Linked DNA regions of Skermanella sp. TT6. Each later gene encodes a partner of the first gene's protein in a complex. Links are inferred from orthologs where the notes say so. Each region holds a gene or a part of one and is shown in the gene's direction. Other genes may lie near its edges.

Region 1 (14,383 bases):
TTCGGTGACGGGGTTCCAGACCTCCGTGGTGGCGAATCCGAACCCGAAGGCGCCGAGCGCCGGAAGGGCGCCCTGCACCAGGGAGACGAAAACGCCGCCTAGGATCACCAGGACAAGCAGGGCGAAGAACGCCGTGGCGGACTTGAATGCCTTGTCCAGAATGCTCTGGCGTTTGGCCTGGCTGCCGCTGAGGATGCGGCCCTGGGCCCTGATGGCGGTGTCGGTCATCTTTTTCGCGTCCAGGTCGGCGTTCTCGTTACCGCTTGCCGCCGGTCCACAGGGGCTCGCCGTTCACCTGGGCGAAGTCCTCGGTCCAGGTCTGCTCGACCATCTGGACGACGTTGTCGGGCATCGGAACATAGTCCAGCTCGTCCGCCATCTGCTTGCCGTTGACATAGGCCCAGTCGAAGAACTGGAGAGCCGACCGGGCAGCGGCGGGGTCCTGCGGCTGACGGTGCATCAGGATGAAGCTGGCGCCGGTGATCGGCCAGCTCTGGGGGCCTGGCTGGTTGGTCAGGATGACGTAGTAGCCCGGGCTGGAACTCCAGTCGGCGGACGCGGCAGCGGCCTGGAAGCTCTGGCTGCTCGGCTCGACCCATTCGCCGCTCTGGCTCTGCAGGAGCGCGTTGGTCATGTTGTTCTGCTTGGCGTAAGCGTATTCCACATAACCGATTGCGCCGCGGGTCTGCCCGGTCTGGGCCGCCACGCCTTCGTTGCCGCGGGCGCCGAGCCCGGTCGGCCACTGGACCGACGTGGCGCTGCCCACCTGCTGCTTGAAGTCGTCGCTGACCTGGTTCAGGTAGTTGGTGAACAGGAAGTTGGTGCCCGACCCGTCGGAGCGGTAGACCGGGGCGATCGCCAGGCTGGGAAGCTGAAGGTCGGGATTGAGCGCCTTGATGGCATCGTCGTCCCAGCTCGTGATCTCGCCCAGATAGATATTGGCGAGGGTCGGCCCGTCGAGCTTGAGCTGGCCGGGCTGAACGCCCGGAATGTTCACGACCGGAACCACGCCGCCCATGATCATCGGGAACTGGACCAAGCCGGCCTGCTCGAGCTCCTCAGGCTTCAGCGGACTGTCGGAGGCGCCGAAGGTTACGGTCCGCTCCCTGATCTGGCGGATGCCGCCGCCCGAGCCGATCGCCTGATAGTTGATGCTGGTACCGGTCTCCTGCTGATAGGCCTGCGCCCAGCGGGAATAGACCGGAAACGGGAAGGTGGCGCCGGCGCCGGAGATATTCTGCGCATATGCCGAAGACCCAAGCACGATGCCGGCAAGCCCGGCTATTGCGCTGCGGATGACGGTCTTGCTGATGATGCTCATCAAATCCTCTCGCTCATCATGAAGGTCATAGGCATTCGGGTTCATAACAAATTTCGAGCAATAACCGACCACCCCAAAGCAGTGTTAACCAAAACTTCATATGGTATTTTATATTTATTTAGAACACCCAAACTGCGTGGATGCGAAACTGCTATAGGCCGGAACCGCATCTATTCCGGCATGGACGATTACGGCGAATGACCAGCCCTGCCCGTGATCTCGATACCGGCCGGCGCGAACCTAGCAGATCGACCGATGACCGCCATAGCCCACTGGCGCTACTCTTCCCTTCATGATTAACCCTTAAGAAAGAATATGCGCTACACTCTCCGGCATGTGCGGCCGGCACCATGCCGGAGAACGGAGGGTGTCGATGCGCAGGGAAGGCGCTCACGGGGTGCCCTGGCGGAACCTGCTGGTCCTGGCGGTCTGGAGCGTGGCAGCGTCGACCCTCGGCGGCGTCCTCGTCCTGGCCGGAATGCCCCATGGTGCGGCGATCGCGGCATCGCTCGGCGGTACCACCGCGGTCGCATGCCTGGGCGCCGCCGTCATCTGGATCGTTCGCCGACGACAGCCCTGTCCGCCGGCCCCCGATGCTCCGGCAGTGCCGTTCCGGGAGCGCTTCGACGATCTGCGGGAGCGGGTCCGGAATACGCTCGGCGCCCTGAACAGCAGCCTGGGCCGGATCGCGAAGGCGACGCAGGCCACGCAGGACATCGCGGCGCGAACCAATCTCCTTGCTCTCGACAGCATGATCCAAACCGCACGCCATGCCCAGTCCGGCAAGGGTTTCGCCCCCGCGGCCTCGGCGGCCCGGAGCATCGCCGGCGAGACCCGGCACTCCATGGTCGAGATCGGCAATCACATACGGGAGATCAACGACCTGTCGGCCAGCGTATCGGCAACCATGGACGAGGTCGACACCGTCGTTTCCGACATGCAGGACATGGTGGACGGCATCGTTTCGGACAGGAGCAAGGTCGTCCGTCTCGCCGACTGGACCGGCCGGCGTATCGCCCCCGCCGCCGCGACCGAGCCGTCACCGCCGTGACGGATCGCGGCGAAGGAAGTCTGTCAAAAAAGAGATCACCGCGATTATTCGGCATTGTATGATCAAAGCCGATGTCACGAACGGGGCAGCGGCGCGATGGGCAAGGCCAGTGGGGGCACGGACCGGAATGGCCAGCCTTTCGATGTCCGACGAGAGCAGGTCTCGCTGGTCGTGAAGCAACTTCCCCTTGTCCTGTTCGCGAACCTGGCCAACCCCGTTCTGGTCGTACTGGTCCTCTCACCGGCGGTGAGGCCGGGCCATGCCATCCTGTGGGCAGGCCTGCTGATCGGCCTGACCGGCCTCCGTTTCGCGCAACTGAACTGGCTGGGGCGCGACGCGGCGGTGCGCCTCGAACCCGACCGGATGGTTCCCAGGCTCGCCCTCGCGTCCGGCGTGTCCGGCTTCATCTGGGGGTTCGGCCTGGTCTTGCTCATGCCCGAGCCGCTGATCTACCGGATGTTCGTCGCCTTCGTGCTGGGCGGTATGGCCGCCGGCGCGGTCGCGACCCTCTCGCCGCTGATGCCGGTGGTGACGGCGTTCCTGCTGCCGTGCATGCTGCCCCTGGTCGTCCGCCTGGCTGTGGAAGGCAGCAACGTCAATCTCGGCATGGCGGCGCTCGGGCTGGTATTCACATGCGGCCTGTGGACCGCCGCGTGGAAGCTGAACCGGTGGATCCGCGAGATGCTGCTGCTCAGGCTCGACAAGGTCCATCTCGCCGACGAGCTTTCGTCCGTTCTCGGCACCCTGGAGCGCCAGGTAGAACAGCGCACCGCCGACCTCCGCATAGCCCGCGACGAGGCCGACCGCGCCAATCAGGCCAAGACACGGTTCCTGGCCGCCGCAAGCCACGACATGGGGCAGCCCTTCCAGGCGATGCGGCTGTTCATCGACCTGCTCGACAAGAGGTTCGCCGGAACGCCCGATCATGAGCTGGTGCGCAACCTGATGAAGGCCCACCAGTCCGGCGAGCGGATGCTGGCGGGCCTCCTGGACCTGTCGAGGCTGGAGAGCGGGGCGGTCCAGGCCCGTCCCGCCTCCTTCGCCCTGGACGAACTGCTCGAGCGGTTGGGCGACGAGTTCCGCCCGCTCGCCGGCAACCGCGGCCTGACACTCACGGTCCGCCGGTGCGACGGGGCGATCCTCAGCGACCCGGTGCTGCTGCACCAGATCATCGCCAACCTGCTGGCGAACGCGGTACGCTACACGGCCGAGGGAAGGATCCTTCTGGCCTGCCGCCGCCGCGGCGGGCATATCCGCATCGAGGTCTGGGACACCGGCATCGGCATTCCCGCCGACCGGCTGGAGGACATCTTCGAGGAATTCCGGCGCATCGACCAGATGGAGCAGGCGGACTTCCGAGGGGTCGGCCTGGGCCTCTCGATCGTCCGGCGGACCGCGGCCCTGCTCGATCACCCGGTGTCCGTCTGCTCCCGGCCCGATCATGGATCGATGTTCGCGATCACTGTCCCCATGGATATGGCGGAGGTGCCCAAGCCTCCGCCATAAGTCGTTCGCGCCGTTGGACGAACCCGTGCCTTAGCGGACAGGCCCCTTGTCTATGTCGACCTCGGTGCGGCGAACCGTGTCCGAGATGGTCTTTTCCCGCTCCTCGACATCCTTGCGGACGACCACTTCCCCGGTGACCTGGGTCTGCTTGCTGACGACCGCTTCCTCGTCGGTCTCCCGAAGCTCGACGACGCGCTCCTGGAAGTCGGCGTCGGTCGCCTGTCGGTTCGGATCCACCGCGCGTCGATCCACATGGACGGTCTCGTCGCGGAGCCGCACGGACTCCTCCACCGGGGTCTCGACCACGTAGCTGCGGACCCGGACGCCGCCGCGCTCCACCGCCCGCTTGCCGATCCGGAGTTCCTCCTCGGCGATCGGGATCACCTCTTCCTGCTCGGCGGTGCCGGTCCGGCGGTCGATGTCGGCGGACTCGTTCACGTCCCGCAGGCCGCTCGCGGCGGCCGAAAGCCCGGTATCGGAGGTCTGGCCGCCGGAGGCGAATGCCGTCCGGTCCGTCACCGTGTCGGCGTCACCGGCGCCCAGACCGGCGCCGTCACGCATGTCCACCGGACCGTGGTTGTCCAGGATGTCCACGGCGCGCTGAAGGTCCGCCTCGTCCACGGTCCCTACCAGAAGCGGATAGCCCTTTTCCACGCCGCGCATGTAATGGCGGATATCGCCACCGTCGACGCGGCGGCGAACCAGTTCGCTCTCGACGTCACCCTGGTCGCGGTCGAGCATCTGGCCATCATGCAGGTCCACGCCCGAATTGCGCAGTTCCTGCTGCACGGTGCCAATGACGTCCCGATCCCGGAACATCGTCACGATGGTGTAGCGAGCCATGTTCGGCGTCCTCTTTATGGTTCATTGAAGTCCTGCCGTGCCCCGATCCGTCACCGGGCCGAGGCATCGATGGACCGTCAACAGATGCAATCGCCAGATCGTCTCTAACACACGGCAAGATTGCTTGATTTGATGTCGCGGAGCGGGCGGTCAGTAGGCCCGCCGGCCGCGAAGCAGGAAGGCGAGCCCGATCGGCAGCGCCAGCAGTGTCAGGGCGGCCAACGGAACGCCGCCGTTGTTGTAGCCCTTCCGCCAGCCGCCATGGACGCCCTGCCCGTCCCGCATGGGTTCGAACAGCGTTCCGGTCGTCTCGTCGCTCGGCTCGTCCGCGAGGAAGCCATAGTTCAGCGCCCGGCCGTTGATCCGGGTCATCAGGGACGGAGCGAGCCGCTTCTGGATAGCGGCGACCTTGCCGATCCCGCCGATGATCACTTCGGCGCGCGGATGCTCGACCAGCCCGACCACGGTCCGCGCCACCTTTTCCGGCGTATAGACCGGCGGAGCGGCGCGCACGCGATGATGGCTGAAGTTGGCGGCGTGGTGGAAGAAAGGCGTGTCGATCACCGATGGCAGGATCGTGCAGATGTGGATATCGTGCTGATCAAGCACTTCCTGCCTCAAGGCTTCGGAGAAGCCCCTGACCGCGAACTTGCTGGTGGCGTAGGCCGTCGAGTCGGGCTTCGCCAGCCGGCCGACGATCGAGGCATTGTTGATCAGCACGCCGTGGCCTTGGGCGCGGAACTGGCGCATCGCCGCCTTGGCGCCATGGACATAGCCGAACAGGTTCGTCTCGATCACCCGGCGCCAGACGTCGGACGGGATATCCTCGAACCTGCCGAAGACCCCGACCCCGGCATTGTTGAACCAGACGTCGATCCGGCCGAAATGCTCCAGCGCCCTCGAAGCCAGTCTCTCGACCTGGTCCTCATCGGTCGTGTCGGTCGGCACAGCCAGGGCACTTCCCCCCAGGTCGAGGCATTCGCGCTCCACCTCGCGCAGCATTTCCGCGCGCCGCGCGGCCAGTACCACCGTCGCACCCTGTCGGGCGAAGGCATGGGCCGTCGCGCGTCCAATACCGCTCGAAGCTCCCGTGATCACGACGACGGGAAAGTCGGGATGTGAAGGCATTGGAAAAACCCTTCGATGTTATCGGTTGCCAGGAAAGCATCGCAACAGCGTGCGCTGCAATGCAGCATGGGCCGACAACAGGGCTCCTTATGGCTTGGTTCCGATCTTGAATATCACAGGCAATCGGCGCGCCGGAGACGATACAGGTTGAACCTCGCATAGGGATTCACGTTCCGGTCCGGCCGGGAATAGACGTGGTCCACCTCGCCGCGCCTGACGACCAGACCGCCGATCCCGATGACCGCCGCACCCGGATCGACCGGCGGCTCGGCCACGTTGGTCACGAGGTAGCAGACATCCATTTCTTCCAGGTATCCACCCAGGGAACCGGACCGCAGCCGCCGGGCGTAGTCGTAGCTGTTCACCAGGCCGTCGCCGTTTATCAGGGTCCGGTCGGCGAAATAGCCGACGAACCCGCTGCCGTCGATCTGGTATATCCGGGCGGCGGCGGGGACTGAAAGATGGATGGCTCGGATCAGTTCGGCGCTGGCGAGCTGGTCTGCGCGGAAACCGGCATAATACTGGACGCGGCCGGCAAGGTTGAGCGCCAGGAAGAGCGCCGCCAGTCCCAGCGCGAGGTCCCAGGATGTCCCGGAACGCTCCCGGCCGGTCCGGAACGGCTGGCAGGCCACCACGACAAGGCCGAGGAACGGGACGACGAAGTACCAGCTTCGGACATCGACGAGGACGAGCAATGGCATGAAGAAAGCCAGGACCGAAGCCACCACGGCCGTGCGCCGCATCATCTGTTCGCGGGTCTCCGCCCCGGTGATGGTGACCAGGCAGCAGGCGAGCAACAGGGCCAAGCAGCCGAAGCGTGCCAGCTGCCCGGACGACGCGAAGATATTGTCCCTGATATGGGCGATCAGGCCGGTGTCATGGGTATCCGCGCTGACCTTCAGGAACGAGGACACCGAATAGAACTCGCCGAATATCCCCTTCATCAATGCGAACTGAGCGACGCAGCCGGTCGCGACCGCCAAGGCCAGGACGATGCCGGCCCGCCGTCGGCGGATCAGCAGGTACAGGACCAGGACCGCCATGATGACGGCGGCGTCGATCCGGACGAGCGGGACGAGACCGGCCGGCAGGACCATCGGAATCGGGACCGGAGCCCGCTCGTCATCCTCGGCTAGGAAGGATCTGAAAAGGATCGCCAGGAGCAGTGCCAGCAGTCCCGTTTCCATCAATGCGCTGGAGGTCAGCAGCAGGGCCGCGACCGCGACCGCCGCGACCGGCCGCCGCGCGGCTTCCCAGCTCGCCAGCAGGATCAGGCTGTAGAAAGCCGCGAGATGGGCGAACAGATGGACCGCGATCAAGGGCGTGACGAGGCCGACTGTCCAGCTGATCGCCGCGAGCAGCCATCCCCAGAGCAGATGATAGCCGCTGGTGACCGACACCCCGTCGAAACTGGAGAGGCCGTGGACACCGATGTTGTAGGCGATCCTGCTGTAGAAATAGCCGTCGTCTTCCACGAAGCCGTTCGGGAAGACGCTTGCCGCATTGAGGGCGAAAGCCGCCAGAACCAGCCCGAGGGCCGGGATGAACAGATAAGGTCGCAAACTCCCGGCCGATCCTGGTTCCGTGCGGTGAAGTCCGGGGCGAAACAGCCACAGCCCCGCCGGTTGGTCAACCCGGAACCAATGGAAAGAGCTCCCCCGCCCAGGCGGGGGAGCCCCAAAAAAAAACGGCTCGCGTCGTTCAGCCTATGGTCGGCGGCTTAGAACGGGATCTCGTCGTCCAGATCCTGGTCGAAAGCCGGCTTGCTGCCGCCACGGCTGCCGCCGCCCGAGCCGCCCCGGTCGCCGCCGCCATAACCGCCGCCGCCGCCACCTCCGCCGTAGCCGCCGCCACCCTCGTAGCCGCCTCCGCCGCCTTCACCCTGCTTGCTGCCGAGGTCCATCTCGGCGACGCGGACGGAAAGCTTGGAGCCGGGGGTGCCGTCGCGGCGCTGGAACTCCTCCAGCTTCAGTTCGCCGCTGACCACGACCTTGTCGCCCTTCTTTACATAGTTGGCGACCGATTCGGCACGCCTGCCCCACATGGAGCAGTCGACCCACTGGGTCGTCTTGCGGTCGCCGAACCCGACGTCGTTGGCCACCCGGAAGCTCAGCACCTTCTCGCCGCTCTGGGTGGTCCTCAATTCCGCATCGGCGCCGACGCGGCCGCTGAATGTCCATACGTTCATGGTCTCTCTAACTCCTGATCCGCCGGTGGCGCGGTGATGTCCATACCGTAGGCGGGAGAGGTCCGGAACGCAACGGCCGGCCTCGTCTCTCCCGTTCCGCCCCCGGCCGCCCGATCCGCGTCCCGGGATTCGCACCTCAGATCTGCCGAGCCGGGAGTCGCAATTCGCTCCCGCATCGCACATATGTCTGTGGTTTGTCGCTTCCCCTCGACCGGTCTTCCTGGTAAGAACATCTCATGAACAAATCTATCACGGTCCGCGGCGCGCGGGAACATAATTTGAAGAACATCGACGTGGATCTGCCGCGCGACAAGCTGGTGGTGATCACCGGCCTGAGCGGGTCCGGCAAATCCTCGCTGGCGTTCGACACCATCTACGCCGAGGGGCAGCGACGTTATGTCGAAAGCCTGTCGGCCTACGCGCGCCAGTTCCTGGAGTTGATGCAGAAGCCGGACGTGGACTCGATCGAGGGGCTGTCGCCCGCGATCTCGATCGAGCAGAAGACCACGTCGCGGAACCCGCGCTCCACCGTCGGCACCGTGACCGAGATCTACGACTATATGCGGCTGCTGTTCGCCCGAGTCGGGGTCCCCTACTCGCCCGCGACCGGCCTGCCGATCGAAAGCCAGACGGTCAGCCAGATGGTCGACCGGATCATGGACATGCCGGAGGGGACGCGCCTGCTGCTGCTGGCCCCGATCGTGCGCGGGCGCAAGGGCGAGTACCGCAAGGAACTCCAGGACCTGTCCAAGCGCGGCTACCAGCGCGTGAAGATCGACGGGGAGCTGTACGAGATCGACGAGGCTCCTGCCCTCAACAAGAAGCTGAAGCACGACATCGAGGTGGTCGTCGACCGGATCGTCGTGCGCGAGGGGCTGGGCAACCGGATCGCCGACTCGCTGGAACAGGCCCTGGGCCTGGCCGACGGCCTCGCCTTCGCGGAGAACGCGGACGGCGGCGAGCGGACCACCTTCTCCGCCAAGTTCGCCTGTCCCGAGAGCGGCTTCACCATCCCGGAGATCGAGCCGCGGCTGTTCTCGTTCAACAACCCGTTCGGCGCCTGCCCGTCGTGCGACGGGTTGGGCGAGAAACTGTATTTCGACCCGCTGATGGTCGTGCCGAACGACGAACTGTCCCTCGACAAGGGCGCCATCGCGCCCTGGGCCAACTCGACCTCGCAGTACTACGCCCAGACGCTGGAAAGCTTGGCGCGCCACTACAAGGTCTCGACCGCCAAGCCCTGGAAGGACCTGCCCGAGGACGTCCGGCAGGCCATCCTCTACGGCTCCGGCGGCAAGCCGGTGACCATGCGCTATGACGACGGGCTGCGCAGCTACGAGACCAACAAGGCGTTCGAGGGGATCGTCAACAACCTGGAGCGGCGCTGGCGGGAGACGGAAAGCGCCTGGGTCAAGGAGGAGCTGGGCAAGTACCAGTCCAGCCAGCCGTGCGAGGCCTGCAAGGGCGCCCGCCTGAAGCCGGAGGCGCTGGCCGTCAAGATCCGCGGCCTGCACATCAGCCAGGTCGCCGAGATGTCGATCCTGAAGGCCGGCGAATGGTTCGGCGAACTGAACCAGCACCTCCGCCCCAAGGACCAGGAGATCGCCTACCGGATCCTGAAGGAGATCAACGAGCGGCTGGGCTTCCTCAACAATGTCGGACTCGACTATCTGACGCTCAGCCGCAACTCGGGCTCGCTGTCCGGCGGCGAGAGCCAGCGGATCCGGCTCGCCTCCCAGATCGGCTCGGGACTGACGGGCGTCCTGTACGTGCTGGACGAGCCGTCGATCGGGCTGCACCAGCGCGACAACGACCGGCTGCTGGAGACCCTGCGCCGGCTCCGCGACATCGGCAACACCGTGATCGTGGTCGAGCACGACGAGGACGCGATCCGGGCCGCCGACTACCTCGTGGACATGGGGCCGGCCGCTGGCGTCCATGGCGGCCAGGTGATCGCCGCAGGCACACCCGAGGAGGTGATGCAGAACCCCGACAGCATCACCGCCGACTACCTGACCGGCCGCAAGGCGGTCCCGGTGCCGGCCCAGCGGCGCAAGGGCCACAAGGGCCAGTTCCTGGAAGTCGTCGGCGCACGGTCGAACAACCTCCGCGATATTTCCACGAAGATCCCGCTCGGCACCTTCACCTGCGTCACCGGCGTGTCGGGCGGCGGCAAGAGCACGCTGGTGATCGAGACACTCTACAAGTCGCTCGCGCGCAAGCTGAACGGCGCGCGGGAACATCCGGCTGAACATGATGCGATCAACGGCATCGAGCACCTGGACAAGGTGATCGACATCGACCAGTCGCCGATCGGGCGGACGCCGCGGTCCAACCCGGCGACATATACCGGCGCCTTCACGCCGATCCGCGACTGGTTCGCCGGGCTGCCGGAGGCGAAGGCCCGCGGCTACGGCCCCGGCCGGTTCTCGTTCAACGTCAAGGGCGGCCGGTGCGAGGCCTGCCAGGGCGACGGCGTGCTGAAGATCGAGATGCACTTCCTGCCCGACGTCTATGTCACCTGCGATGTCTGCCACGGCAAGCGTTACAACCGCGAGACGCTGGAGATCCTGTACCGCGACAAGAGCATCGCCGACGTGCTGGACATGACGGTCGAGGAAGGCGCCGAGTTCTTCAAGGCGGTGCCGTCGATCCGCGACAAGATGCAGACCCTGGAACGGGTCGGCCTTGGCTACATCCATGTCGGGCAGGCGGCGACCACGCTGTCCGGCGGCGAGGCCCAGCGGGTCAAGCTGGCCAAGGAACTGAGCCGCCGCGCGACCGGCCGCACCCTCTACATCCTGGACGAACCGACCACCGGCCTGCATTTCGAGGACGTGCGGAAGCTCCTGGAAGTGCTTCACGCCTTGGTCGACCAAGGCAACACCGTCGTGGTGATCGAGCACAACTTGGAAGTCATCAAGACCGCGGACTGGATCATCGACCTCGGCCCGGAGGGCGGCACCGGCGGCGGCGACATCGTCGCCGAGGGCCCGCCCGAGAAGGTCGTGCGGGAGGAGCGCAGCTACACCGGCCGATACCTGGCGCCCTACCTGCCGGCGCCGGTCGGCAAGTCACGGAAGTCGGCGTAGTCGGCCGCTTCGCCAACCTCCTCGCAAGCCGCCGCCGGCACGCCGTCCACATGCTCGACATGGGCGGCGCCGGCGGCGCCCGGCATACCGGCGCCCGAGGGAATAGGCACCATCAGGCGGCGCTTCTTGGGGCGCACCACCTTGCGCGACACGCCGGCATAGATCTGCTTGCTGGCTTCCAGCAGATAGACGCCGGCGAAGGCCTTGAACCAGCGCTCTCCGATCTCCTCCCAGGCCGGGGCCGACCCGAGCAGGAAGCGGGAGCGGATCGGCGGGATGAACAGGGCGCGGGCCGAGCGTTCCGGGACGAACATGTTCTCCCGAAGGACATGCTTCAGCTGGGACGGCGAATAGGGGCTGCCGTGGCCGAACGGCGTCCGGTCGATCCGCGCCCAGATGCCGCGTCGATTCGGCGCCACCACCAGCAGCCGGCCGCCCCCGGCCATGACGCGCCAGATCTCGCGCATCATGGGGCGGAGTTGTTCGGTGCATTCCAGGCCGTGGACCAGCAGCACCCGGTCGACCGACATGTCCGGCAGCGGCAGTTCCGCCTCGTCGGCGAGCGCGGACAGCCCCGGGCCCTCGGCCGGCCAATAGACGACGCCCTGCGACGCCGGCATCAGGGCTATGGTGCGCTCCGCCTCGTCCCGGAAGGGGCGCAGGTACGGGGCGGCATAGCCAACGCCCAGGACCACCTGGCCGCGGACGTCCGGCCACAGCTCGCGGACGCGCCGGCGGATCATCCGCCGGGCTACCTGTCCCAGGCTGCTCTCGTAAAACTCGCGCAGATCAATGGCGTCGGTATACATTGTGACCGGAGTCTAACACGAAACAACAGCCGGGGTCATGCCCGGGGCTTTGCCTGACCCACGGCCATGGGGTAACCTCTTCGTCATGGATATCCAGATCATCCCAGCGCTCAGCGACAACTACGTCTACCTTTTCAAGGATCCCCAGAGCGATGCCGTCGGCATCGTCGATCCCGGCGAGCCCGGACCGGTGCTCGCAGCATTGGATAGAACAGGTTGGCGTCCGACGCACATCTTCAACACCCATCATCACGCCGACCATATCGGCGGGAACGGCGTCTTGAAGCAGCGCTTCGGCTGTACCATCATCGGGCCCGCCGCCGATCGCGGACGGATCCCCGAACTCGACGTGGTCGTCGCCGACGAGGATACTTACCATTTCGGCTCCCACGAGGTCCGCGTCTTCGAGACGCCGGGCCATACCAGCGGCCATGTTGCCTTCTGGTTCCCCGACGCTTCGGCCCTGTTCAGCGGCGACACGCTGTTCGCGCTGGGATGCGGCCGGCTGTTCGAAGGCACTCCGGCGCAGATGTGGAACTCCCTCCTGAAGCTGCGCGGCCTGCCGGCGGACACGCGGGTTTATTGCGGCCACGAATACACGCTGTCCAACGCCCGCTTCGCGGTCAGCATCGATCCGGACAATCCAGCCCTCAAGGAGCGGGCCGCAGACATCGCCGTGCTGCGCGATGCCGGCAAGCCGACCATACCGACGACTCTGGGCGTCGAGCGGGCGACCAACCCGTTCCTGCGTGCCGACGATTCCGGCCTCGCATCCGAACTCGGCCTCGCGGGCGCCGATCCGGCCGAGGTCTTCGCCGAGATTCGCCGCCGCAAGGATAGTTTCTGACATCCGCCGCGTTCCAACGAAGAAGACAATCCAGGAAGGACTCGACATGAAGCTGCGCTACAGCGCGACCTCGCCCTATGTGCGCAAGGTCATGATGGTGATCCATGAACTGGGCCTCGCGGACCGGGTCGAACTCGAAAAGACCGACGCCTGGAGCCCGGAGACAGACCTTCCCGACGACAATCCGCTCGGCAAGGTTCCGGCCCTGGTCGTCGAGGACGGCACCGCATTGTTCGACAGCCCGGTCATCTGCGAATACCTGGACAGCCTGGCTTCCGGCGGCGAAGGGCGGCTGTTCCCGCCGCCGGGCAAGGAGCGCTGGGCGGCCCTGCGGTTCCAGGCGCTGGCCGACGGCATCTGCGACGCCGCCATCCTGCGGCGACTCGAAGGCAATCGGCCGGAGCAGATCCGCTCGACCGACTGGATGGAGCGGCAGCGCCGGGCCGTCGCCCGCTCCCTCGACCTGCTGGAGAAGGAGGCCGGCCAACTCGGCTCCCGGGCCGATATCGGGACCCTGGCCGTGCTCGCGGCGCTCGGATACCTGGATTTCCGATTCGGTCACGAGGATTGGCGGCAGGGCCGGCCGGCCCTCAGCGCCTGGTTCGACGGGGCAAGCGCCCGCGACAGCTTCGCGGCCACCAAGCCTCCGGCGGCCTGAGGGCGCGCGGTGCCGCCGATCGGCGATCTCTCCGCCGCGGAGATCATCCGTCTTCTCGGGATGCAGCCGCATCCCGAGGGCGGGCATTATGTCGAGACGTTCCGAGACAGGCCGGCGGACGGTTCGCGCGGCGCCTGCACCGTGATCTATTTCCTGCTGCAGGCGGACGAATTTTCCGCATGGCACCGGGTCGATGCGGTGGAAATCTGGCACTGGTACGCCGGTGGGCCGCTGGCCCTCACGATCTCGCCGAACGGCCACGACGCCGAGGCGATGCATCTGGGACCGGCGCTCGCCCAGGGGCAGCGCCCCCAGGCCGTCGTCCCCGCCGGTGCCTGGCAGACCGCGGTTTCGCTCGGAGCCTGGACGCTGGTCGGCTGCACCGTGGCGCCGGCGTTCGAGTTCGCGGGGTTCGAGCTGGCTCCGCCGGACTGGCGCCCGGTGCCCCGGGCCGGCGGCAAAGGCTGACGGGTGCGTCAGTCCCGGGCGGCGATCCGGGCTTTGGCGGAAGCCTTGATGGTCTCCACCATCGAGAAGAAGCCGTTGCGCCGATTGGGGCTGAGATGCTGGTCCAGGCCGATCCGGGCGAAGATGGCTTCCAGATCGGTGTCCAGGATCTGCTCCGGCGTGCGGTCGGAGTAGGCGGTCAGCAGGACCGCCGCCAAACCTTTCACGATCGCGCTGTCGCTATCGGCGGCGAAACGCATGCGGCGTTCCTCGGACGGCAGAGGCACCAGCCAGACCTGACTCATGCAGCCTTCCACCTTGAAGGCGTCGGTATGGTAGCGGTCTTCCAGCGGCGGCAGGCCGCGCCCCAGATCGATGACGTAGCGGTACCGGTCCTCCCACTCGTCGAACAACTCGAAGTTCTCGATCAACTCATCGATCGTCATGGCGGCTCCTGGTGGCGGTCACCGGTCCGTATCAGCCCGCCGGCCCA
Region 2 (15,052 bases), 150 kb from region 1 along the record:
GCGCGCCCGTCGTTCACCCGGCTGACGGTGCCCAGGCCGGCCTGGATCACCTCGCCGAACGGAGCGAATGCGGCGGGATCCAGCGGGCGGGCGGCGATCGGGATGCCGCTCACCGGCTTTTCCCGATGGCGAAACGCTTCTCCAGCGTGCCGACGATCCGCACCAAGGGCAGCAGCAGCAGGAGATAGATCACGGCGGCACCGATCAGCGGCGTGGGGTTCGCGGCCAGGGCCTGCGCCTGGGTCGCCTGCTTCAGCAGGTCCGGCATGGCGACGACCGAGGCCAGGGCGGTGTCCTTCATAACGTTGATGCAGTTGTTGGTGATCGGCGGAATGACCAGCCGGAACGCCTGGGGCAGCACGACGTACCACATCATGCCCCAGTATTTGAGCCCGAGCGCCTGGCTCGCCTCGAACTGGCCGCGCGGCACCGCCTGGATGCCGGCGCGGAAGATCTCCGCCGCGTAGGCGCAGCTGACCAGCGACAGGGCCGACGTGGCCGCCGCGAAGGGCGACAGGCGCAGCCCGACGAAGGGCAGGGCGTAGTAGATCACCACCAGCAGGACGAGGATCGGGATCGCGCGGAACAGGTCTATATAGGCGACCGCCAGGACCGCCAGCGGCCTCGGCCCGTACATCCGGAGCAGGGCCATGAACAGGCCGGCGACGAGGCCGATCACGATGCTGGTGACGCCCAGGCTGATCGTGGTGCCCAGCCCGAGCAGCAGCAGGGGGAGCGAGCTTTGCAGCACGCTCCAGTTAAAGAAGGTATCGACAATGTCCATGCGTCAGGGTTCAGGACTTGGGCTTGGGCATGTCCATGACTTCGGCGGTGCTGGTGCCCGCTTCCGGCTTGGCGCCGAACCATTTCTCGTGCAGGGCCGCGACCGTGCCGTCCTTCTTCATGGCGGTGATCTGCTCGTTCACCTGGGCCGCCAGGGGGCTGTCCTTGGCGAACATGATCGAGTAGCGCTCGCCCGTCTGGATGCGCTGGGCCACCTTGAACTGCGGCTTGTCCTTGGTGAAGTAGAGCAGGGCGGGGATGTCGCTGACATAGCCGTCGAGCCGGCCGGCGGCGAGGTCGAGCATGGCGGGCTGAAGCCCCTCGAAGCGGCGGATGTCGCCGAAACCGTACTGGGCCTGGTTCTGGGTCGCCCACATGTCGCCGGTGGAGCCGGTATCGACGCCGATCGCCTTGCCCTTGAGGTCCTCGACCTTGGCTATGCCGCTCTTGGACAGGACGGTCAGCGACTGGTCGCTGTCATAGTAGGGCTGGGCGAAGCTGACCGATTCCAGCCGCTTCTCGGTGATCGTGATGGACGAGATCGCCATGTCGATCCGCGCGGACTGCACGGCGGAGAACAGGCCGTTGAACGGGATGTTGACGATCTCGACCGACTTGCCCAGGCGCTTGGCGATCTCTTCGACCAGGTCGATCTCGAACCCGACATTCTTGCCGGTGGCGTCCTGGAACTCCCACGGGACGTTGCCGATGTTGGCGCCGACCGTCAGGTCGGCGGCCATTGCGTTGCCGGTCATGGCAGTCGCGGCGGTGGCGATGGCGGCCACCAGGGCCGTCTTCAGGAAGGTCCTGCGCATCTCGTCTCCTCACATCAATACTTGACGATGGCTATCCCCGGGGCCGGCCCGCCCGTCGTCGTTCGTCGCAACTGGTCTGACCGGCCAGACCAGTGGATTGGACCCGCTTTTCCGGTTAGGGTCAAGCAGACAAAAGGATGCGCGGGAGCGGGAGCCTGGAGATGAACAAGGTCGGCGGCAGGATGCTGGTGCCCCAATCGGCGGTCCAGAGGATCCAGGCGATGATCCTGGAGGGACCGCTGGCGCCGGGAGAGCGCCTGCCGGCCCAGCGCGAACTGGCCGAACAGCTCGGCATCAGCCGGGCGTCGCTGCGCGAGGCTCTTTCGGTGCTGGAAACCCTGGGTCTCGTCCGGGTGGAAGTCGGGCGGGGCGTCTTCGTCGTCGAGCCCGGCGGTGGTCCCGCGGGCAGGATTCCGGAGCCGAGATGGCGGTTCGCCGACCGTTACTCCCAGCATGAGGTCTACGAGACCCGGCTGACGCTGGAGCCGCGCGCCGCCGGGTTGGCCGCCGTGAAATCAGCCGCCGGGCCGCTGGCGGAGATCGGACGGTCGGTGGACGGGATGCGCCGCGCGGTGGAGTCCGGCGACCTGATCGCGGTCGCGGAGTGCGACAGCGTCTTTCATCGGACCATCGTGGAGTGCAGCGGCAACCGCATGTTCGTGGAGTTGTTCCGCACGGTGAACGGCGTCATGGACGAGATCCAGCGCCTGCCCTTCATCCATCACGACCGGATCTGGGAGACCGTCCACGAGCACGAGGCGATCCTGGCAGCCCTCGGCGATCGCGACGCGGCGGCGGCATCCTCGGCCATGGCGCGCCACATCACGGCCGCCGCAGGGCGCATCGGCGTAATCCTGGAAGGCTGAAACGGTACGCAGGCCCATACCAATTTCATATGGAAGCCAGCATTTTTATTCCATTTGTATGTATTCTTTGGATTACCCAAGAAGAGTTATTATACAGGCATCAGGTAATCAGGGGTCTTTAGTCATGTTCGGAAATATTCGGGTGGCCGCGTTGGCCGCCAGCGCTCTTCTATTGTTCAGCGTCGACGGTGCCCAGGCACAGCAAGCCCGTACGCTCAAGCTGGGGCATATCCTGGGCTCGGATTCCCAGCTGGGGGCCGGGGCGGCCGCCTTTGCCGACGAGGTCGCCAAGCGCACCTCCGGCCGGTACAAGATCGAACTCTATCCCAACGCGGCCCTGGGCGGAGAGGTCGAGGCGATCAAGGCGGTGCAGCTCGGCACGATCGAGCTGACCTTCGTGACCGGCGCTCCCATGCTGAACTTCGTCCCCGACGTGGGCGTCTTCGGCATCCCGTTCCTGTTCCGCGACGCCGGGCATGCCCATCGGGTGTTCGACGGCGACATCGGACAGGAATACCTGGAGAAGTTCCGCGCGCAGGACATGGTGGCGCTCGCTTGGGGCGAGAACGGGATGCGTCACATCACCAATGCCAAGCGCGCGATCTCCGCCCCGGAGGACGTCAAGGGCTTGAAGCTCCGGGTGCCGCAGAGCGAGGTGATGGTCGCCGGCTTCAAGGCGCTGGGCGCCGACGTCGCTCCGCTCCCCTTCCCGGAACTGTACAACGCGCTGCAGAGCGGCCAGTTCGACGGGCAGGAGAACCCGATCGCGACCATCCTGTCGGCCAAGTTCGCCCAGGTGCAGAAGCACCTGACCCTGTCGGCCCACAGCTATGACCCTGCCGCCTTCCTGATGAGCATCGACACGTTCGAGGACATGTCGGACGAGGACAAGGCCGCTTTCGTCGAGGCCGCGAAGGCCGGCGGTAAGGCGTCGCGCAAGGCGGCGGCCGATGCCCAGGCCAACGGCGTCAAGACCCTTCGCGAGCAGGGTCTCCAGGTCGTGACCGAGATCGACCGGGCGGCCTTCGCCAAGGCCGTGGCACCGGCGATGCCCGACCTCGAGAGGAAGTTCGGCGCGGCCCAGGTCGAGCGGATCAGGAACGTCCAGTGAGTCCGGCATCCGCGCGGACGGGGGTGGCCGCGCGGATCCGTAACAGGGGCCGGCGATGACCGCCGGGATTGGGGAGTTTGCATGTCAGCCTGGCCAAGACTTTCTAACATTCCGATAGCGTTGCGGATTTCGGGCGGATTCGCCCTTCTGCTCGTGCTGCTGGGAACCTTGTCGTTCTTCGCCGACCGGAACGCGGCGGAGACGACCGCCGGCATCGCCCGGCTGCGGTCGGTCAGCGACGCGGCCACCGTCTCGGGCTTGCTGTCGATCGACATGGAAGGGGCCCGTGGGGCCCTGACGCAATATGCGCTGACGGAAACCGACGGAGACCTGTCGGCCGCGAACCAGGCGCTGGAGGTACTGGGCTCCGCCATCGCGACGCTCGACGCCGCGGCGCTGGACGCGGACGCGGCCCTGGTCGGTCGCATCGTCAAGGCGGCGGAAGCCCATGACGCCGCGGCCCGGCAGAGCGTCGCCGCGGTGTCGGAACGGCGCATCGGCGTCTCGGCCCTGGTCAAGGCTTCCACCGGCCTGGGCACCACCACGTCCGCGATCGTCGGCACGGCGGTGCGGGACGGCAAGGCCGAGGTCACGGACCTGGCGGCGAAACTGGCCGAGGCGGGGCAGGCGAGCGCCCTGGCGGCGACGCGCTATGTCTCGTCGCGCAACCCCGCCGACGCCGGGATCGCGATCAAGGAGGCCGAGCGGTTCTCCGAGACCCTGGCAGGGTTGGCGGCGGCGACGACCGACAGCCGCCGGCTCCAGCGGTTCGCCGCCGCCCTGCCGGCGATCCTGGACGAATATCGCAAGGCGCTCGACGGCGTCGTCTCGGCGACGGACCGGTTCGCGGCGGCGGGTGCCGAGCGGATCCGCGCCGCCGAGGCCCTGGGGACCGCCATCGGGCAGCTGCGCCAGGCCAGCACGGACAGCCAGAACAGCACCTTCTCCGACATGACGGGTGCTGCGGAGCAGGCGCGGGCGCTGGGGCTGGCCGTGGCGGGAGGCGCGCTGCTGATCGGGGTCGTGATGGCTTTCCTGATCGCCCGCAGCATCACCCGGCCGATCCGGTCGCTAAGTTCGATCATGCAGCGACTGGCGGGTAACGATCTCTCCGTCCAGGTCGATTTCACCCGGCGGCGCGACGAGATCGGCGGGATGGCGCGGGCGGTCGAGACCTTCAAGGCCAACGGCCTGGAGGTGAAGCGGCTGCAGGCGGAGCAGGAGGAGATCAAGCGCCGGAGCGAAGCGGAGCGCAAGGCCGACCTGATGAGGCTGGCCGACGGGTTCGAGGCGAACGTCAAGGGCGTGGTCGACGCGGTGTCGTCCGCAGCGACCGAGATGGAGCGCAGCGCCGGGGCCATGTCGCGGACGGCGGAGTCGGCTTCGCACCAGGCGGTGATCGTCGCCGCGGCCTCCGAGCAGGCGACCACCAACGTCAACACGGTCGCGGGGGCCGCGGAGGAACTGTCCGCCTCGATCCAGGAGATCAGCCGGCAGATGTCCACCTCGCTGAGGATCACCGCCCAGGCGGTCCAGGACGCCGAGCGGACCGACGCCCTGATGCGCGGCCTGACCGACGCGGCCCGGGAGATCGGGCAGGTGATCGAGCTGATCAACTCCATCGCCGGGCAGACCAACCTGCTGGCCCTGAACGCCACCATCGAGGCGGCGCGGGCCGGGGAGGCCGGCAAGGGCTTCACGGTGGTGGCCAGCGAGGTCAAGGCGCTGGCGTCCCAGACCGAGCGCGCGACTGGGGAGATCCAGGCCAAGGTGCTGGAGATCCAGCAGGCGACCGGGAACGCGGCGGGGGCCATCCAGGGGATCGCGCGGACGATCGGCCGGATCAACGAGATCTCCTCCAGCGTGGCGGCCGCCGTGGAACAGCAGAACGCGGCCACCGGCGACATATCCCGCAACGTCCAGCAGGCTGCCGCCGGGACGCAGCAGGTGTCCGGCAACATCGTCGGAGTCTCCCAGGCTTCGAGCGAGACCGGGGCGGCCGCGGGGCAGGTGCTCGATGCGGCGGGAAGCCTCGCCCTGGAGGCGGAGCGGCTGCGCGGCGAGGTCGCCCGCTTCCTCGCGGACGTCCGCTGCGCCTGACGGCGGAGCGCCTGGAAACGTCGAACCGCGGCGGGGGCGCCGGCACGGGCTGCCGGCGCCTTTCGTCCTGCCGGCCGGGGACATGCCGATAGGCCGCTGACAGAACGGGTGGCGGGGGCTATATCGGTGGGCCAGCGCCATTGAGAGTGAGCCCATCATGACCAGCTCCGCCGAACGACCCGACACCACCAAGCCAGCAGAGACGATCGAGGTGCGGCGCAAGCGGCTGACCTTCCGGAGCTGGCACCGGGGGACCCGCGAGGCTGACATCCTGCTGGGCCGTTTCGCCGACCGGCACCTGCCCGCATTCGATGCTGCGCAGCTGGACCGGTACGAGCACCTCTTGGAACTGAGCGATCCCGATCTTTATAACTGGATGTCCGCGCGCGAGCCGGTTCCGCCGGAGCACGACAACGACGTGATGCGGCTGCTGATCGCGTTCAATTTCAAGACGACCGTCGCTTGACCCTCCTGGTTCGATAACAGACCCTTGATAAAGATCAAATTAGACCCCGGCCAACCGTCCCGCCTGCTGATCGCCGGTGCGCCGGAAGGGCAGGACGCCCGAGTCCTCGCCGACATCGCGAAGCGCCGCGGCCCCTCCGGGCTGCTGCACGTGGCGCTGGACGACCAGCGGATGGCCCGCCTGGCCGAGGCGGTTGGTTTCTTCGCGCCCGAAATCGAGCTCGTGCAGATCCCGGCCTGGGACTGCCTGCCCTACGACCGCGTGTCGCCCAACGTCGATATCGTCAGCCGCCGGGTCGAGGGGCTGACCCGCCTGATCGAGCCCGGCAAGGGGCGGCCGAGGCTTGTCCTGACCACGGTCAACGCGCTGCTGCAGAAGGTGCCGCCGCGCGGGACGTTCGCCCATGCCACCTTCCGCGCCGGCGTCGGCGACCGCATCGACCTGGACAAGCTGCAAGCCTATCTGGCCCACAACGGCTATACCCGCGCGCAGACCGTGCGCGAGCCCGGCGAGTTCGCGATCCGCGGCGGCATCGTGGACCTGTTCCCGCCCGGCACCGAGGAGCCGTTGCGGCTCGACCTGTTCGGCGACGAGCTGGAGGGGGTTCGCGCCTTCGACCCGATGAGCCAGCGGACCACCGAGAAGCGCGACGGCATCGCCCTGAAGCCGATGTCGGAGGTCTTCCTGGACGAGCAGTCGATCGCCCGGTTCCGCTCGGGCTATCGCGAGCTGTTCGGCGCCGTGCTGGACGAGGACCCGCTGTACGAGGCGGTCAGCGCCGGCCGCAAGCATGGCGGCATGGAGCACTGGCTGCCGCTGTTCCATTCCGGCATGGAAACGATCCTGGACTATGTGCATGACGCGGTCGTGACGCTCGATCCGCAGGCGGAAGAGGCGCGGGATTCCCGGCTTGCGCAGATCGCCGACTTCTATCATGCGCGCAAGACGCTGCAGGCGGTGGAGAAGAAGGCTAACAATCCCGTCTACAAGCCGCTGCCGCCGGAGATGCTGTACCTGGACGAGGACGGCTGGAACGCGCTGCTGGGCGCGCGGGCGGTCGGCCAGCTGATGCCCTTCGCGCTGGCCGAGGGCCAGGCGGGGGTGGATGCCGGCGGACGGCGCGGCCGGGACTTCGCCGACGCCCGGGCCAAGCCCGACGTCAACGTGTTCGACGCGCTGAAGGCGCACATCGAGGAGCTCCAGAAGCACGACCGGCGCTGCGTCGTCGCCGGCTACAGCCAGGGTGCCCGGGACCGGCTGCTGACCGTTCTGCGCGACCACGGCATCGAGCGGGTCGAGGTCTGCGAGAGCTGGGAGGGGGCGAGGCGGCTCGACCGGCGCACCACCGCGCTGATCGTGCTGGGGATCGAGACCGGCTTCGCCGCGCCCGACGTGGCGGTGATCACCGAGCAGGACATCCTGGGCGACCGGCTGGCCCGGCCGACCAAGAAACGCCGCCGGTCCGCCAACTTCATCGCCGAGCTGTCGAGCCTGAGCGAGGGCGATCTGGTCGTCCACGTCGATCACGGGATAGGGCGCTATGACGGGCTGGAGACGCTCCAGGTGACCGGCGCGCCGCACGATTGCCTGCGGCTGATCTACGAGGGCGGCGACAAGCTCTATCTCCCGGTCGAGAACATCGAGCTGCTGTCGCGCTACGGGTCGGAGGACAGCGCCCAGCTCGACAAGCTGGGGGGCGTCGGCTGGCAGGGCCGCAAGGCCCGGGTCAAGAAGCGCCTGAAGGACATGGCGGAGGCGCTGCTGAAGATCGCGGCCGAGCGCGAGCTTCGCCGGGGCACGCCCGTTTCGGCACCGGACGGGATCTATGCCGAATTCGCGGCGCGGTTCCCCTATCCCGAGACGGAGGACCAGCTCCGCGCGATCGAAGAGGTGCTGGAGGACCTGCAGTCCGGCCGCCCGATGGACAGGCTGGTGTGCGGCGACGTGGGCTTCGGCAAGACCGAGGTGGCATTGCGTGCCGCCTTCATCGCCGCCCTGTCCGGCATGCAGGTCGCCGTCGTGGTGCCGACCACGCTGCTGGCGCGCCAGCACTCGCGCACCTTCGAGAAGCGGTTCGCCGGCTTGCCGGTCCGGATCGGCCAGCTCTCCCGCCTGGTGTCGGCGAAGGAACAGAAGCTGGTCAAGGAAGGTCTCGCCGCCGGAACGATCGACATCGTGATCGGGACCCACGCGCTGCTGTCCAAGACCGTGCAGTTCAAGGACCTGGGCATGGTGATCGTGGACGAGGAGCAGCATTTCGGCGTGAAGCAGAAGGAGCGGCTGAAGCAGCTCCGCGCCGACGTCCATGTGCTGACCCTGACCGCGACCCCGATCCCGCGGACGCTCCAGATGGCCCTAGCCGGCGTGCGCGAGCTGAGCCTGATCGCGACGCCGCCGGTGGACCGGCTGGCGGTGCGGACCTTCGTGCTGCCCTACGATCCGGTGGTGATCCGGGAGGCGATCCTGCGCGAGCACTACCGCGGCGGCCAGACCTATTACGTCTGCCCGCGGCTGGAGGACCTTCCGCGGGTCTACGAGCGGCTTCAGGAACTGGTGCCTGAGGTCAAGGTCGTGATGGCCCACGGCCAGATGGCGGCGACCCAGCTGGAGGAGGTCATGACGGCCTTCGACGACGGGCAGTTCAACGTGCTGCTGGCGACCAACATCGTCGAATCGGGCCTGGACGTGCCGAACGCCAACACGATGATCATCCACCGTTCCGACCTGTTCGGGCTGGCCCAGCTCTACCAGCTGCGCGGCCGGATCGGCCGGTCCAAGGTCCGGGGCTACGCCTACCTGACCTATGCGCCCCGGACCGTGCTGTCCGCCACCGCGACCCAGCGGCTGCACGTGATCGAGACCCTGGACAGCCTGGGCGCCGGATTCCAGCTGGCCAGCCACGACATGGACATCCGGGGCGCCGGCAACCTGCTGGGCGAGGAGCAGTCGGGACATATCAAGGAGGTCGGCGTCGAGCTGTACCAGCATATGCTGGAGGAGGCGGTCGCGACCGCCCGCAGCGGCGCCGGGACGTCGGCGGATGCCGAGGACACCTGGACCCCGACGATCAACCTGGGCATGCCGGTCCTGATCCCCGAGGCGTACATCGCGGACCTGAACGTACGGCTGGGTCTGTACCGCCGGATTTCGGAACTGGTGGACCGGAGCGAGATCGACAGCTTCGCGGCGGAACTGATCGACCGCTTCGGGCCGCTGCCGCCCGAGGTGGAGAACCTGCTGAACGTCATGACGATCAAGCAGCTCTGCCGCACCGCCGGGGTCGAGCGGGTCGATGCCGGGCCGAAGGGCGCCGTGCTGTCGTTCCACAAGAACAGCTTCGCCCGGCCGGACCAGCTCGTGATCTTCATCGGCAAGCAGGCCGCGACCATGAAGCTGCGGCCGGACCACAAGCTGGTCTATACCCGCACGTGGGACGACACGGCGACGCGGGTGAAGGGCGTGCAGCGGCTGATGCAGGACCTTGCCAAGCTGGCGGCCTGACCGCCGCGCGCCTATGCGCGGGGGGTGACCTGCTGGGCCACCGGCTCGACCTCCTCCGCCGCGAGGTCGAGCAGCGGCATGAAGGCGGTCGGCTCCTGGGCGCCGGCGAGCGCATAGCGCCGGTTGAAGATGAAGCAGGGCACGGCCTGTATGCCCAGTTGCCGGGCGACCGATTCCGTCGCCCTGATCGCCGCCACGTCCAGGTTGCTGGCGAGGTAATCGCGGGTCAGGTCCGGGTCGAGGCCGGCCTGCGCCGCCTTGGACAGCAGGACGTCGCGGTCGCCGATGTCCAGGCTCTCGATGAAGTAGGCGTCGAACAGGAGGTCGGTCATGACGTCGGCCAGCCCCGACCGGCCGGCCAGCCGGACCAGCCGGTGCGCGGCGAGCGTGTTGGGCGTCCGCCGGATGCGGTCCAGCCGGATCGGGATGCCGTCCTTGGCCGCGGTCTCCTCGATCACGCCGTAGACCTGCCGGGCCCGCTCGATGCCGCCGAACTTCGCGGCGAGGTAGGCCACGCGGTCGATCCCGGCCGGCGCCATGTCCGGGTTGAGCTCGTAGGGCTGCCAGCGGCGTTCCAGCGGCAGCCTGGGCCGCTCGGCGAGCGCGAGTTCCAGCCGGCGCTTGCCGATGTAGCACCACGGACAGATCAGGTCGGAATATATCTCCACTATCATGGCGCTGATTATAGTCTCTTGAGCGTTCCGATTGCGAGGGTGCTTGACCTTTCGGAGTTCAGGTCCAACCATCCGCCTGGGGACCGAGGGAGCCTCCGCCAGTAGAACAAACGAAATGCCCGGCCGTGCTCCCGGCACCGGCGGCATTTGAAAAGAAATCGGCAGCAGGAACCATGAGCACGACAGACCTTTCCGGCCATATAGCCTTCGTCACCGGCGCGTCCGGCGGGCTTGGGCGGCATTTCGCGATCACGCTGGCCCGGGCCGGCGCCAAGGTGGCCCTGGCGGCGCGGCGTCCGGACGCCTTGAAGGCCGTCGCCCAGGAAATCGAGGGTTTCGACGGGCGGGCGATCGCCGTGCCGCTGGACGTCACCGACGCGGCGTCGGTGCGCGCCGCCGTCGAGGCGGCCGAGACCGAGCTGGGGCCGATCACCGTGCTGGTCAACAATTCCGGCGTGACCGAGACGGTGGCGGCGCTCGACCAGGACGAGGCGTCCTGGGACCGGGTGCTCGACACCAACCTGAAGGGCGCCTGGCTGGTCGCGACCGAGGTGGCGCGGCACATGGTGCGGCTCGGGCATGGCGGCAGCATCATCAACATCGCGTCGATCCTCGGGCTGCGCCAGGGCGGGCAGGTCACCGCCTACGCGACCTCCAAGGCGGCGCTCGTCCAGTTGACCAAGCAGCTGGCCCTGGAGCTGGCTCGCTATCAGATCCGCGTCAACGCGCTGGCGCCCGGCTATATCGAGACCGACATCAACCGCGAGTTCTTCGGTACCGATGCGGGCAAGGCCCTGATCCGGCGGATCCCGCAGCGGCGGCTGGGCCAGGCGGCGGACCTGGACGGGCCGCTGCTGCTGCTGGCGTCCGACGGCAGCCGTTACATGACCGGCAGCGTGCTGGCGGTCGATGGCGGCCATCTGGTCGGGTCGCTCTAGGAAATTCAGCAACTGTTCTGGTGAACCTCCATGGATTTCACGCTTTCACCCGAAGTCGAGGATTACCGGCTCCGCGTCCGCGACTTCGTCGCCCGGCGCATCCTGCCGATCGAGACCGATCCGGCGAACTACGACGAGCACGAGAACATCGCCGACGCTCCCCTGGCCAGCCTCCGCGCCCAGGCGAAGGAGGCCGGGCTGTGGGCGCCGCAGATGCCCAAGTCGCGGGGCGGCGTGGGGCTCGGCGTCGTCGGCATGGCGGCCCTGTACGAGGAGATGGGCCGGTCGATCTTCGGCCCGGTCGCGTTCAACGCCGCCGCTCCCGACGACGGCAACATGATCGTGCTGGAGAAGGTCGCGACCGAGGCCCAGAAGGAGCGCTGGCTGCAGCCGATCGTCGACGGCAAGGTCCGTTCCGCCTTCGCGATGACCGAGCCCATGCCTGGCGCCGGCTCCGATCCTTCGGCGATGAGGACGCGGGCCGAATGGCGGGGCGACCGCTGGGTCGTCAACGGCCACAAATGGTACATCACGGGGGCCGGGGTCGCCCGGCACTTCATCCTGATCGCGCGGACCTCCGACGACTCCCGGAAGGGGCTCAGCGCCTTCCTGTTCGATGCCGACCAGCCCGGCTGGGAGATCGTCCGCCGCATCCCGATCATGGGACCGGAGGAGCATGGCGGCCATTGCGAGCTGCGCTTCGACGGGCTGGAGATCGCGCCCGAGAACGTGTTGATGAACATCGGCGACGGGTTGAAGCTGACCCAGATCCGCCTCGGCACCGCGCGCCTGACCCACTGCATGCGATGGCTCGGCATGGCGAAGCGCGCGACCGAGATCGCCGCGGCCTATGTCCGGGAGCGCGACAGCTTCGGCTCCAAGCTGCACCAGCACGAGGGCGTGCAGTGGCTGATGGGCGAGGCGGCCATGGCGATCGAGGTCGGGCGTCTCCTGACCATGCGGGCGGCGTGGAAGCTCGACCAGGGCGATTTCGCCCGGAAGGAGGTTTCCATGGCGAAGATCCAGGTCAGCGAAACCCTGCACAAGGCGGTGGACACGGCGATCCAGCTGTGCGGGGCGAGGGGCTATTCCAAGGACACGCCGCTGGAGTGGATGTACCGCTATGCCCGGCAGGCCCGGCTGGTGGACGGGGCGTCGGAGGTCCACAAGATGGTGCTCAGCCGGTTCTACATGGACGAAGGCCTGGATTTCTGGGGGTGGCGGTGACGCTTTGTTAACCGCGTCGCGAAAGACTGGCGCTGGGAGTTCCGTTCCGGTGGCGAGCCATGTCCGACAGCTACACCAATGCCAAGATCCGGGAGGCCCTGGTCGCCTCGCAGGGTAGCCGCGCCCGCGCCCAGGACATCCTCCTGGGCTGGGCCCAGGCCGACGACCGGCTGCTGCGCGGGCTGGTCACGCCGTACCTGAAGGGAATCGTGACCGGAACGGTCGAGCGGGTCACGCGGCCGGGTTCCGGCGCGACGGCCGTGTCCGCGCCGGCGCCGACGGTCCAGAGTCCCGCGGTCCCGAAGCCCCTGCTCCAGAAGCCTGCCGGCCGGCCGTCGCCGCCGCGCCAGCTGTCGCCGGAAGCGCTGGACAAGGCCTTGTCCATGATGGGGCAGGGCATGCCGCCGCGCCCGGCCGCCGCGACGCCTCCCCGGTCGGCCGGCGCGCTGAAGCTGGGGACGACCAACCCGGTTCCGCCGACCAAGGCCGGCGCCAAGCACCAGCAGACCATGCGGGCGCTGGCCGCGCTCTACGCGCGCAAGCACCAGACCTGAGGCATCCGCCCTGGCCTGATCCGATTATTTTTCGGGCTTCTGCTCCGCCTTGCGGGGCCAGGCGGGACTGATCCCTACCAGGGTTTCCTTGTTGCCGTAAGGCTCCGGCCTGGTATGGCACTCGACCTGGGCGAGGGTCCGGTAGCAGTAGAGTTCGGGCTCGACCCGGGTGACCACCTCGGGATAGGGGCGGCAGTAATGGCGGGTCCGCTCGTAGTTCACCAGGCTGCAATCCTCGTCCATGACGTAGGACGCGGCATGGTCGGTGATCGTCTTGCCGGTATTCACCAGCAGGACGGCGGAAGCGCCGGTGGTGGCCACGCCGACCGGGCCTTCGAGAAGGGAGCAGCCGGCGAGCACGCCGACGGCGAGAAGTGCCGCGACACGCGGAACTGCGTCGGTCATGCGGTATCCCCTCATCGCAGCAGGACGCATTGGTGTACCCGGCATTGGACGAGGACGAAGGCGTCCTTGGACTTCCCGCCGGTGCAGGACACCTTGTAAACCGTTTCTCCCGCTCCGCCGACGATCTGTCGCAACGGCTCGATCTTGCCCGGCTTGCAGTTGGCGGCAAGCGCCACGGAGCGCGCCTCGGCCTGGCTCGCCCGGGCGGGGAGGGCGGACAAGAGCATCGCCGCGGCCCCGGCAAGGACCGTCGCAAAACCCAGGACCGGCAACCGGCCCGACCGTCTTCCCGTCGCGTATCGCATACCATGTGATAGAACGGGGCCGGTTAAGCATTCGAAAAGAAGGGTCGGGACGTTGCTCCACATCTATGTCGATGCCGATGCCTGTCCGGTGAAGGACGAGGTCTATCGGGTTGCCGAACGGTACCGGCTCAAGGTCACGCTGGTGGCGAACAGCCCTTTCCGGGTCCCGTTCGACGAGCGGATCAGGCTGGTGGTCGTCAGCGGCTCCTTCGATGCCGCGGACGACTGGATCGCCGAGAATTGCGGCGAGGGCGACATCGTCGTCACCGCGGACATCCCGCTGGCGTCCCGCTGCCTGAAGAACGGCGCCCGGGTGATCGGTTCGACCGGCAAGCCCTTCACCGACGCCACCATCGGGCAGGCGCTGGCCGGACGCGAGCTGAGCCAGCATCTCCGCGAGAGCGGGCTGATCACCGGCGGGCCGGCGCCGCTCGGAAAGCAGGACCGCTCGCGCTTCCTCCAGCAGCTCGACCAGGACATCCAGGCGATCCGGAGAAGCGCCGGGATCAGATGAAACCGAGCGGTCGTTTTTCCGTGAATTTCCCCTTGCGGACGCGAAATCCCGCTGCTAGAAACCATCTCACTGATCCCGGTTAGCTCAGTTGGTAGAGCAGTGGACTGTTAATCCGCCTGTCGCTGGTTCGAGTCCAGCACCGGGAGCCAAATCAAGAAGGTCTTCCTTCCGCAACGCCGCAGCATCCGCTGCGGCGTTGTTTCGTTTCCAGCCGTCGAAATAGGAAGCTCCGTCAAGGAGCGTTGTACCAGACCTTGCCGAAGGTCGAGATATCGTAGCCCAGAAGGTCCCGGGACTTGGCGATCGCCTCCTCCGTCCGGGCGAAGGCAAGCAACGCCTGCATTTCGGGTTCGAAATAATCCCGGCGGCGCATCACGAGGTCGTAACGTTCGCGATGAAGCGGCACGAAATCCAGACGGAGTTGCCGTGCCACGGCACGGACCGCCACGCCGGTGTCGGCACGGCCGTCGAGGATCGCGAGACCGACTTCCAGTTCGCTGCGTGCGGGATGTTCGGCGACCGCGAGGTCGCTCCAGCCGATGCCGGCGCTTTCCAGCAGATGATCCATCAGGACGCGGGCGCCGGAGGCCGGGGGGCGCGCCGCGATGCGCGGCCCCTTCGTCGCGAGATCCTCGATGCGGGACAGGCCGAGCGGATTGCCGGAGGCGAGCACAAGGCCTTGCTCCCGCCATGCCCACTCGATCGCCACCACATCGAGGTCGCCGAGTTCGCTCCGGATCGCGGGCACATTGTAGCCGCCGCCGTCCGGCGAGAGGATATGGATGCCGCAGGC

What was found.
Region 2: the proteins of uvrA (region 1) and mfd are in contact, whole or in part, in a crystal structure (PDB 4DFC), measured with the Escherichia coli proteins. The link is inferred for Skermanella sp. TT6 from one-to-one orthologs.

Annotation. Positions count from the first base shown.
Region 1 is NZ_CP067420.1:3,009,162-3,023,544, forward strand. The notes cover bases 7,964-11,329. They hold uvrA (excinuclease ABC subunit UvrA), read left to right. Parts: upstream 7,964-8,273; coding sequence 8,274-11,129; downstream 11,130-11,329. Other genes in these bases: IGS68_RS14255 (single-stranded DNA-binding protein), read right to left, coding at 7,964-8,037; IGS68_RS14265 (class I SAM-dependent methyltransferase), read right to left, coding at 11,087-11,329. Also shown: phosphate ABC transporter permease subunit PstC, read right to left, coding at 1-228; phosphate ABC transporter substrate-binding protein PstS, read right to left, coding at 257-1,321; IGS68_RS14230 (methyl-accepting chemotaxis protein), read left to right, coding at 1,695-2,372; IGS68_RS14235 (sensor histidine kinase), read left to right, coding at 2,544-3,878; IGS68_RS14240 (YsnF/AvaK domain-containing protein), read right to left, coding at 3,909-4,721; IGS68_RS14245 (SDR family oxidoreductase), read right to left, coding at 4,872-5,849; IGS68_RS14250 (hypothetical protein), read right to left, coding at 5,963-7,411; more of IGS68_RS14255, read right to left, coding at 7,570-7,963; more of IGS68_RS14265, read right to left, coding at 11,330-11,938; gloB (hydroxyacylglutathione hydrolase), read left to right, coding at 12,024-12,785; IGS68_RS14275 (glutathione S-transferase N-terminal domain-containing protein), read left to right, coding at 12,832-13,443; IGS68_RS14280 (cupin domain-containing protein), read left to right, coding at 13,453-13,911; IGS68_RS14285 (SufE family protein), read right to left, coding at 13,920-14,336. UniProt on the Escherichia coli protein: The UvrABC repair system catalyzes the recognition and processing of DNA lesions. UvrA is an ATPase and a DNA-binding protein. A damage recognition complex composed of 2 UvrA and 2 UvrB subunits scans DNA for abnormalities.
Region 2 is NZ_CP067420.1:2,862,671-2,877,722, reverse strand. The notes cover bases 5,808-9,842. They hold mfd (transcription-repair coupling factor), read left to right. Parts: upstream 5,808-6,165; coding sequence 6,166-9,642; downstream 9,643-9,842. Other genes in these bases: IGS68_RS13545 (DsbA family oxidoreductase), read right to left, coding at 9,654-9,842; IGS68_RS13555 (FAD assembly factor SdhE), read left to right, coding at 5,833-6,141. Also shown: IGS68_RS13585 (ureidoglycolate lyase), read right to left, coding at 1-113; IGS68_RS13580 (amino acid ABC transporter permease), read right to left, coding at 110-784; IGS68_RS13575 (ABC transporter substrate-binding protein), read right to left, coding at 795-1,598; IGS68_RS13570 (FadR/GntR family transcriptional regulator), read left to right, coding at 1,760-2,464; IGS68_RS13565 (DctP family TRAP transporter solute-binding subunit), read left to right, coding at 2,607-3,575; IGS68_RS13560 (methyl-accepting chemotaxis protein), read left to right, coding at 3,696-5,675; more of IGS68_RS13545, read right to left, coding at 9,843-10,316; IGS68_RS13540 (SDR family NAD(P)-dependent oxidoreductase), read left to right, coding at 10,490-11,254; IGS68_RS13535 (acyl-CoA dehydrogenase family protein), read left to right, coding at 11,285-12,481; IGS68_RS13530 (hypothetical protein), read left to right, coding at 12,541-13,035; IGS68_RS13525 (hypothetical protein), read right to left, coding at 13,060-13,440; IGS68_RS13520 (hypothetical protein), read right to left, coding at 13,452-13,661; IGS68_RS13515 (YaiI/YqxD family protein), read left to right, coding at 13,798-14,259; IGS68_RS13505 (helix-turn-helix transcriptional regulator), read right to left, coding at 14,492-15,052. UniProt on the Escherichia coli protein: Couples transcription and DNA repair by recognizing RNA polymerase (RNAP) stalled at DNA lesions. Mediates ATP-dependent release of RNAP and its truncated transcript from the DNA, and recruitment of nucleotide excision repair machinery to the damaged site.